Regions from separate parts of the Microbacterium plantarum genome, predicted to be linked through region 3. Evidence: predicted binding sites of a transcription regulator. Region 3 holds the regulator's gene; each other region holds the start of a gene.
The links. Region 3 encodes LexA, which represses DNA repair genes until DNA is damaged. Its sites were predicted from a motif close to TCGAACANNTGTTCGA; they were not measured.
Positions count from the first base shown of each region.

Region 1: the regulator LexA is predicted to act here: its motif matches at 1,642-1,657, upstream of VC184_RS15915 (HNH endonuclease signature motif containing protein).
Region 2: the regulator LexA is predicted to act here: its motif matches at 2,147-2,162, upstream of VC184_RS08525 (HNH endonuclease signature motif containing protein).

Region 1 covers NZ_CP141117.1:3,264,922-3,268,194, reverse strand. Annotated here, with positions in the region: gene VC184_RS15920 (intradiol ring-cleavage dioxygenase) at 1-189, opposite strand, end outside; gene VC184_RS15915 (HNH endonuclease signature motif containing protein) at 297-1,607, opposite strand; gene VC184_RS15910 (DUF3140 domain-containing protein) at 1,805-2,137, shown strand; gene VC184_RS15905 (alpha/beta fold hydrolase) at 2,182-2,988, shown strand; gene VC184_RS15900 (GIY-YIG nuclease family protein) at 3,008-3,273, opposite strand, start outside.
Region 2 covers NZ_CP141117.1:1,773,246-1,776,518, reverse strand. Annotated here, with positions in the region: gene VC184_RS08530 (DUF6226 family protein) at 1-509, shown strand, start outside; gene VC184_RS08525 (HNH endonuclease signature motif containing protein) at 762-2,126, opposite strand; gene VC184_RS08520 (exonuclease domain-containing protein) at 2,230-2,826, opposite strand; gene ychF (redox-regulated ATPase YchF) at 2,936-3,273, shown strand, end outside.
Region 3 covers NZ_CP141117.1:1,028,686-1,031,958, reverse strand. Annotated here, with positions in the region: gene VC184_RS04875 (histidinol-phosphate transaminase) at 1-280, opposite strand, end outside; gene VC184_RS04870 (LysM peptidoglycan-binding domain-containing protein) at 352-711, opposite strand; gene lexA (transcriptional repressor LexA) at 968-1,633, shown strand; gene VC184_RS04860 (prolyl oligopeptidase family serine peptidase) at 1,735-3,273, shown strand, end outside.

The sequences.
Region 1 (3,273 bases), 1.1 Mb from region 3:
AGTGCAGGCCGCGAGAGCCGCGGCGCCCAAGCCGAGGCCGGCGAGGCTCAGCATGGAACGCCGGGTCATCAGCGTGCGGATGTCGAACGGGGCGCCCTGATCGACGACCTCGTCGTCGGCGCGGTCGAGCAGGCGGCCCTCGTAGGCCGGTCCCGCAGGCGTGTGATCGGGTTCGGGGATGCGGCTCACGTCTGACTCCTCGGTCGGTTGTGCACCGAGCATCGCCCGCCAGCCCATCCGTATCGTTGGATAGACCTATGCGCCGGATATGAGACCCACGCGAGACGGCCGCGCTGTCAGAAGGGTGGTCTCTCCGGTGGTCCACCCGTGTCGATGGTGAAGCAGACGGCCGGTATGGGAACGTCTTCGCGATACACCCGGCCGAGGGGTGAGGTCCATTCGAGAACGCCTCCGCCGAGCTGTCGGACTTCCCATTTCGTGAATTGCTTCATGGAGTGGTGTCGCTGGCACAGATGGGCGAGATTGAAGATGTGGGTATGCCCACCCAGGGCGTAATCGATCGTGTGGTCGAGCTCGCAGCGGATCGCGGCCCGGCGGCATCCCGGGAACCGGCAGTGCTGATCCCGCGCCACCAGGAGCTTCTTCATCGAAGCCGCGGGCCGGTAGGTGTCGATCTCGACCGGGGTACGGGTGACCGGGTCGATGAACAACCGGTCCCACTCGCTGACCTGCCCGGCGAGCTCGCGCGCCGTATCAGCATCGATCAGCGCAGCGCCCACCGCTTCGGCGGGGTTCTCGTCCTTGCCTATCAACGTCTCCGCGGTGACGGCGACCTGAACGCGGGCGCGGATCGCGCCGAGCCCACCAGCTCGGTCGGTTCCGTAGGTCGGGTCGACCACGGGCGCCCCGCCGAGGACGAGGTCACCGAGGATGTCGGCCCGCAGCTGATCCATCGACCGTGTGTCTGCGGAATCACTCTCCGCCCGGGCGTCCTTCACCGACTGCCCCATCTGCGTCAGCCGGTCGAGCATCCCGGCGGCGATGACCGTCGGGAGGTTGGCGACGAGGTTCGACATCCCGTCCGTGCCGTGGAACACGCGCACGCACCGCTCCGCCGCCGCGGCCTTGTGCCGCTCGGTGAAGTTCTGCGTATGCAACCGGGCCGCCAACGCGTCCAGCGCACCGCGCACGCGGGAGGGCACATCCCGCTCGCACACCGCGATCGCGGCCTCCGCGAACGACCCCCGGACCTCCGCAGGCACTCCGGCACCGACCCGCACGACCACATCCACGTGTCCGCGTTCGATCCGCCGCTGCACCCACGCCTCGAACACCGCGGGGTAGTCGTCGATGACGGTCATCGCGTGGTCGATCTCGCCCTGCAGGCGCCGGTCCGTCAACCGCGCCATCCCCGCCGCTTCGGCTGCCACCGACCGCAGCTCCATGTCCGACGCCATGCCTCGCACGCTGTCACGGCGCGCCTCACGCAGAGCCGACCGCCCCAGCTCCGCCAACGCCCGCATCCGCGCGACATCCCCGACGTGAAAGAGGTCGAGGGCCTCAGCGAAACCCGCGAAAGCCGCGGCGTGCGACGATCCACCCGGTACGCCGCCGCGCCCGAATTCCCGATCGTCGTTCGATGTCATGTTCCCATAATGTCAGCATCCTCCGACATCCGCATCGGATATTTGTTCCACGGTGGATAAGTCGCTGAGCAAGCGAATTGTGCAGGGAACGCCCAACCTGCCGACGACAAAAACCACGAAAAGGCGGCATAAACGCGCTGACTCATCGTGCTGTCAAGAGGATGCGGCCGGGCAGACGCCGCGGGCACCATCGCACCATGAGCGACGACGACGACCAGACGCGGCACGACTTCCGCGACGCTGTGAACATGAGCCCCGCCGAGCTCGAGAAATGGCTCGAGACCGACGAGTCGAAGGAGGTCGGTCAGAAGGACGGCGGCGGTGAATCGACGGGCCACCAGTCGGGGCGGCGCATCGTCGACCTCCTGCGGACGAAGAAGGACGACCTCACCGAATCGGACCTGAAGCACATGCGCAAGGTCGTCGGCTACGTCAACCGGCACCTCGCACAGCGCCCCTCGGGCGACATCACCGAGACCGCCTGGCGCTACTCACTCATGAACTGGGGCCACGACCCCGCGAAGAAGTGACCGCCTCCGCCGAGCAGGCCTCCGCCGAGCAGGAGAATGGAACCGTGAGCATCCCCGCGTCCTCCGGTCTGACCGAGCTGCCCGAACCGCGATTCGTCCTCGTGGGCGAGGACGGCCACCGCATCGCCACCTACTCGTGGGGAGAGGACGACCTTCCGACGGTGGTCGTCGTGCACGGCTTCGCGTCGAACACGAAGGACAACTGGGTCTCGACCGGTTGGGTGCGCGACTTGCAGCGCGCCGGTTTCCGCGTCCTTGGCCTCGATCAGCGAGGACACGGTGCAAGCGACAAGCCGCATCGTGCCGCCGACTACGACCTGCACCAGCTCGCCTCCGACGTCGAGGCGGTGCTCGACACCTACCTCGTCGACACGGCGATGTACGTCGGATACTCCCTGGGAGCGCGCGTGGGCTGGGAGGTGCTGCAGGACTTCTCCGCGCGCATCACCCGCGGCGTGCTGGGCGGCGTGCCCGACGGCATCCCGCTCGCCCGCCTCGACATCGATCAGGTGCGAGCGCTCGTCGAGAACGGTACCGAGGTGACCGATCCGGTCACGCAGAACTACGTGCGGCTCACCGAGCGCGTTCCCGGCAACGACCTGCGCGCGCTGCTCGCGATCGCCGGCGGGATGCGCGCCTCGGGCACGGTGGACCCCGACCCCGCCAACGCGCCGGAGCAGCCCGTGCTGTTCGCCACAGGTTCTCGTGACGCGATCATCGAGGGATCGAAGGCCCTCGCCGCCGCCACCCCGCAGGGACGCTTCGTCGAGATCCCCGATCGGCATCACTTCAATGCGCCCGGCTCGCGGGTGTTCCGTCAGACCGCGATCGAGTTCCTCACCGGAGGATGACGCGGCGGCGGACGTCGCCTCACGACGACGCCCGTCGGTAGGCGTCGCCGAGCCAGCGGTCGTAGGCCAGCCACGGCTCGGATGCCGCTGCCCGCAGCGTCTCGATGTGCGCGGTCAACGGACCGGTGAGCGTGAACCACTCGCCGCCCTCTCGCAGTGCCGCGAACTCGCGGTGTCGCTGCTGTTCGAGGGGCCGACCGCCGCGCTCGAATGCGAGGAGCTCGTCATGTCGGATGGCGGCGAGCCGCTGCCGTGGCCGCTCGCTCGTACCGATCTTCACGCGGG
Region 2 (3,273 bases), 740 kb from region 3:
TCGGCGATGCGCTCATCGCTCACCTAAGCGAGACATTCGAGGTCGACGTCGAGGAGGGTGTTGAGGTCGCCTCAGATCTGAACAGACCGAGCTCTTTCGCTGTGCTCCGTGCGGTGCGCCTGCAGCCCGCCGACCCGCAGTGCGCATCGGTGACTTTCGTTTTCGATGCGTATCCGGGTCTCTCGGTGCACTCGGGACTGCTGCATGACGCTCACTACCCCCATTGCGGGTGCGACGCATGTGACGAGGAATGGCGGTCTGTCGCAGACGAACTCGAGGAGCAGGTCTTCGCGGTCGTGACGGGGAACTTCCGCGAGGCTATCGTGCCCGGCGCCGAGCTTCCGGTGGAGCACGCGTTCACATTCCCCGAGGGCAGCCGATCCGGCCAATCGCGCGTGGAGGACTTTCCGGTGCAGCGGCTGTCGAGCGCCGCGGAGGTGCTCCGCACCGCGGCGGACGGGTGGGCACCGTGGCCGCGCACGCAGGCGTCGCCGGGTGATGGCGCGTAGTCCCGCACTCCCGCGCGCGGCGCTGACATGGAATCATCAATCGGCCGCGCTGAGCAGGCGACCAGGGCGAACCGAACGATGGACTCGTCAGAACCGTGGAAGCCGGGGTCGGGTGGGTCTGTGCACGCTCAATCGGTGACCGGTACCGGCGAAACGGCGAGCTGCGTACGCGCGAGTGCGCCAGCGAGCGCAGGCCGAACCCGGTCCGTGCACGCCGAACCCACGACCAGCGCCAACCGAAGGGCGAACTCGTCAGAACGGTGGAAGCCCCGGTCCGGGTGGAGCCGCGACGGTGAATGCGACGAGTGGTGGTGGTGCGTCTTCGCGATAGACCCGTCCGGTGGGTGATGTCCAGATCAGCCTCCCGCCCGGGAGCTGTTGGACTCGCCATCGGGTGTGGTGTTTGACGTCGTGGTGTCTCTTGCAGAGGTTGGCAAGGTTGCACACGTGGGTGGCACCGCCGTCGGATGCGGCGATGGTGTGGTCGAGTTCGCAGCGGATGGCGGGTTGCCGGCATCCGGGGAACCGGCAGTGCCGATCGCGGGCCCGCAGCAGTCGCACCATCGCGGCGGTGGGCCGGTAGCTGTCGCACTCGAGCACCGTCCCGGTGACCGGATCGGTCAGCAGCCGGTCCCACGAGGTCGCGTTGCCCGCGAGTTCGCGTGCGGTGGCGGCGTCGATGGGCGAGCGTCCCGCCAGATCCGCGGGCCCTTCATCTTGACCCATCAGCGTGAGTGCCGACACGGCCACCTGCACGTGTGCCCGGATCGCGCCCAGTGTTCCGCCGCCGTCGCCGGTGCCGGTGGGATCGAGGGCCGGCGTCCCGGCGAGGAGCAGGTCGGAGAACACGTCGGCGCGAACCTGGTCGATCGTGCGGGCATCGTCGATGAACGACGACCCGTCGCGAATCGTCGTGTCGGCATCGGGTAAAGCGCCGTTCGCGTCGGCTCGAGTGTCAGGCGTCCCAGGCGCATCAGCCTGAGCCCGCGCGTTGATGATCTCCCGCGCCTGCCGCGTCAACCGGTCCACGATCCCGTCCGCGATCACCGTCGGCAAGGTCGCGATCAGGTCCGACATCCCATCCGCCCCGGGCTGCACCCACACGCCCCGCCCCGCCGCTGCTTCCTCGTGCCGCTCGGTGAACGTCCGCGGGTGAATGCGCTCGGCGATCATCCGCAGCGCGTCCCGCACCCGGTTGGGTCTCTCGCCCTCGCAGCGCTCGATCGCGACGCGTTCGAACTCCGCGCGATCTCCCGCGGGCACGATGCATCCGATCTCGTGGATCACCCGCACGTGCCCGCGGACGATGCGTCCGGCCTCCCAGGCCGCCATCGTCACCGGGTAGTTCTCGACCAGATCGCGGGCTTCATCGATGCGACGCTGCAGGGTCCGGTCGGTCGCCACGAACACCCCGGCCAACTCCGCCGCGATGCCGCGCAGAGCCATCTCGCGCGCCTTGACCTTCTCCGGTGCTCCCGCGGACTCGGACTCGGCCAGCTGGCCGGCGGCAGCGAGGAGACGAACCTCCCGGACCTGTGCCGCGCGCGCGGCATCCGCTATGCCCTCGGCATCCGCGACCAGCTGAGCGAGTGTGTCGACGTCTGCGTCGCTGCCCATCCCGCTACCAAGCCCGCCATTCGAATGCATGTTCGAATCATGTCATGGACCTCCGACATCGTGCCGGAACCTTCCACAGACCCGCGGACGACCAGCGACCCCGTCAGGCCGGGCTGAGCAGCGAAGCCCCGATCGGCTCGTGCTCGGGCACGCGCACCCCCAGCAGCATCGCTAGTTCGACGAGGTCGTGCGCGCCGGCCCGGCGAGCCGCGTCGATGGTGATGTGTGCGCAGGCGAGCGCGTCCGCGAGGGCATCGTGATGCGCGAAGTCGAGGAACCCGACGGCAGCAGCAACGAGCGGCAGCCGGTAGGAATCGAGCTGATACGTCTTCCGCGCCAGCTGCACGCTGCACACCGAGCGGATCGCCGGGAGCGCGGTATCCGTCGCCTCGCACGCGCGGCGCAGCACTGCCATGTCGAAACCCGCGTTGTGGGCCACCAGCACGTCGTCACCGATGAACTCGAGAAGCCGGGGGAGTTGCGCTACCCAGCCGGGGGCATGCTGCACCGCATCGGCGGTGATGCCGTGGATGGAGACGTTGATGTCGAAGAAGCGGTCGTGGCCCGAGGGCGGGCGAATCAACCAGCCGTCGGAGGCGACGACCTCACCGTCGCGGACGCGAACCAGGCCGACAGAGCATGCGGATGCACTGGAGGAGTTCGCCGTCTCGAAGTCGATCGCGGTGAAGTCCAGTGCCACGGGACAAGCGTCACCCGTGTCCGGAGGACGAGAAGGGAGGCGCGCCGCCGAGCCGGGCGATCCGGATCGGTCGGAGGCGATGTCGGTGGGCCACGTAGACTGGATGCCCGTGGCTCTCACCATCGGAATCGTAGGACTGCCCAACGTCGGCAAGTCGACCCTCTTCAACGCCCTGACCAAGAACCAGGTTCTCGCGGCGAACTACCCGTTCGCGACGATCGAGCCGAACGTCGGCGTGGTGAACCTCCCCGACCCGCGCCTGAAGGTGCTGGCCGAGATCTTCCACTCCGAGCGCATCCTCCCCGCCGCGGTGTCGTTCGTCGACATCGCCGGCATCGTGCGCGGTGCGTCGGAGGGTGAGGGGCTGGGCAACCAGTTCCTCGCCAACATCCGCGAGGCCGACGCGATCGCGCAGGTCGTCCGCGGCTTCGCCGACGACGACGTCGT
Region 3 (3,273 bases):
TCGATCCGTTCGCGGCCCAGATGCGATCGGGGGTGAGGCCGTGACCGAGGTACTCGGCGAAGGACTCGCGGAGGTGCGTGAACTCGCGGTCGGGATAGCGGTTGACGTCGCGCAGGGCACGGGCGACGGCATCCAGGATGTCGTCTGCGACCTCTTCGGGAACGGGATGCGTGTTCTCGTTGACGTTCAGCGCGACCGGAAGCGGCGCCTGCGGGGCGCCGTACGGGGTGAGGCCTCGCAGATCGTCTCTGAGGGGCAGATCATCCAGACTCGGGCTCATCCCACCCATGCTAGGCCGCGTCCGAGTCCGGCGTGGCCGCACCCCAGCTTCTGCGCCGAAGACGGCGGGCTTCAGCTCGCGGCGTCGTACTCGGCGGGGATGGCGAGTGTCTGGCCTGCCTCGAGCTGACCAGAGCCGAGGGCGTTCAGCCGGATGATGGCGTCGACGACGTCACGGGGGTCGGCGGCCGGCGCCACCTCTTCAGCGATCGACCAGAGCGATTCGCCCGACATGACGGTCACCGTCGTGAACGACCCCTCGGGCGCGCCCGCCTCGTTGGACGCGAGTGCTCCCCCGCCGGAGAGCACGGCAGCGGTGACGGCGACGACGGCGGGAAGCGCGGCGATCGCTGCGATGACGCGGCGTCCACGGCGCGTCAGGCGCAGACGGGTGCGGGGGGCCGGTGCGAAGCGGGCATCGATCGTGGTCATGACATCTCCTCGGGAGCGGTAGGAAGATTCGCTCCCGCCTCTCGGCCGGGAGAGACGGGTGCGAACTTCGGTTCCGAACGTATCTTCGATATTGTGTGGTGTCAACCACCCACCGAAATCGGAGACCGATCGAAGAGACACGCGGAGCGTTCCGTGATGTCGCTGTCGGATCGGGCTACCTTTTCGACAGCGAGAGCCCACCATGAACCTCCGACATCGGGTCGGGGACGGGGCGCGACGACAGGAGACCGGCGGTATGAGCGAGAAGCCGCAGACGCGACGACGCAAGAATCTGAGCGATAAGCAGCTCGCGATCCTCGAGGTGATCCAGCACGCGATCGCCCGCAACGGCTACCCGCCGAGCATGCGCGAGATCGGCGACGCCGTCGGCCTCAAGTCGCTGTCGAGCGTCACCCACCAGCTGAACCAGCTCGAGCTGAGCGGATACCTCCGCCGCGACCCCGGCAAGACCCGCGCGATGGAGGTCCTCATCGACCTCCCCGGCACGGCCGGCGAGAACCCCGCCGACGCCGCGCCCGCCCTCGGCGACGCCGCCCTCGTGCCGCTCGTGGGCCGCATCGCGGCGGGCGTCCCGATCACCGCCGACCAGCAGGTCGAGGAGATCTTCCCCCTGCCGCGTCAGCTCGTCGGCAAGGGCGAGCTGTTCATGCTCAAGGTCGTCGGCGACTCCATGATCGACGCCGCCATCTGCGACGGCGACTGGGTCGTCGTGCGGGCACAGGCGACCGCCGACAACGGCGAGATCGTCGCGGCCATGCTCGACGGCGAGGCCACCGTCAAGACGCTCCGTCAGCGCGACGGCCACACCTGGCTCCTCCCCCGCAACTCGGCGTTCGAGCCGATCCTCGGCGATGACGCCACCATCCTCGGCAAGGTCGTCGCCGTCCTCCGCACGGTCTGACCTCGCCGCACCGACGGAACTGCGGGAGGGGATGCCGCGACTCGGCGGCATCCCCTCCCGTCGTCCGGCACGACCCGGATCCGCTCGCGTAGCGTGACGGTATGTCGCAGCAGCAACTCCCGTACGGTTCTTGGCCCTCCCCCCTGACCGCCTCGTGGGCCAGCGCGTCCTCGTTGCGCCTCGACGGCGCGCGCTTTGTCGGGGATGAGATCTGGTGGGGCGAATCCCTTCCCGATGAGGCCGGTCGCGTCGCCGTCATGCGCCGCCGCCGCGACGATTCTGTGGAGGTCGTCCTCCCCGCGCCCGGGAACGCGCGATCGCGTGTGCACGAGTATGGCGGCGGCGCCTGGACGGCGTCCGACGACGGCGAGCTGTTCTTCGTCGACAAGTCGGACCAGCGCATTCGACGCCTCCGCCCGGGCGGCGAGCCCGAGGCGCTCACCCCAGAGGAGAGCGGCACCCACTACGGCGGTCTCCGCTGGCAGCACGGCGCGCTTCTCGCGGTGCGCGAGCGCGAGCGCCCGGGGCGCACTCCCGAACGACACATCGTGCGGATCGACGGCGCGAGCAGCGATGAGAACGCCGCGAGCGGCGACGAAGCGGGAGTGACGGAGCTCGCCGGGGGCAGCGACTTTGTGGCTCAGCCGGCACTGTCACCCGACGGATCACAGCTCGCGTGGGTGGCGTGGGATCACCCGGACATGCCCTGGGACCGCACCCGCATCCGTGTCATCGAGCTCGACGCCCCGGATCGTGTCCGCGAGGTGGCCGGCGGCAGCACGGCCGCGCTGCAGCCGGAATGGACATCCGACGGCCAGCTGTTGCTGCTCGACGAGCCGACGGGGCGCTGGAACCTCCATCGCGTCGACCCCGCGACCGGCGCGGCACCCGTCGCGGTCTCCCCCGCCGACGCCGACACGGGTGGTGGCCTGTGGGTCCTCGGCACCCGGTGGTACGCGCCGCTCGACGACGGCCGCGTCGTGGCCGTCCGCACGCACGGCTCGGACCAGCTCGTGATCGTCGACCGCGACGGCGGCGCGATCCCTCTCCCCTTCCCCGCCACCGCTCGACTGCAGATCGAGGACGTCCGCGGCAGCCGCGCCCTCGTGAGCGGCGCCATGCCCGGGGCGAGCGGGCTCTGGCTGGTCGATCTCGACAGCGGCGAGACGACAGCGGTGCGCGGCGGTACCCCCGATATCGACGAGGCATGGATCCCCCATGCCCGTCAGATCACCACCGAGGGTCCCCACGGCCCGGTGCACGCCTTCGCCTATCCGCCGACGAACCCCGATGTCACGGCGCCGACCGACGAGCTGCCGCCGTACCTCGTCTGGGTGCACGGCGGGCCGACGTCGCACGTGGGCGGCACCGCCGACGCCAAGGCGGCCTACTTCACCAGCCGAGGCATCGGTGTGCTCGACGTGAACTACGGCGGGTCGACCGGGTACGGCCGGTCGTACCGTGAACGGCTGAAGGGCCAGTGGGGCGTCGTCGACGTCGATGACGTCGCGGCGGCGGCACGCGGCCTCGCCGCCGACGGACTCGCCGATGCGTCACGGCTCGCGATCGAGGGCGGGTCGGCCGGTGGCTGGACCGTGTTGGCGGCGCTCGTCGGCACGGACGTGTTCGGCGCGGGCGTC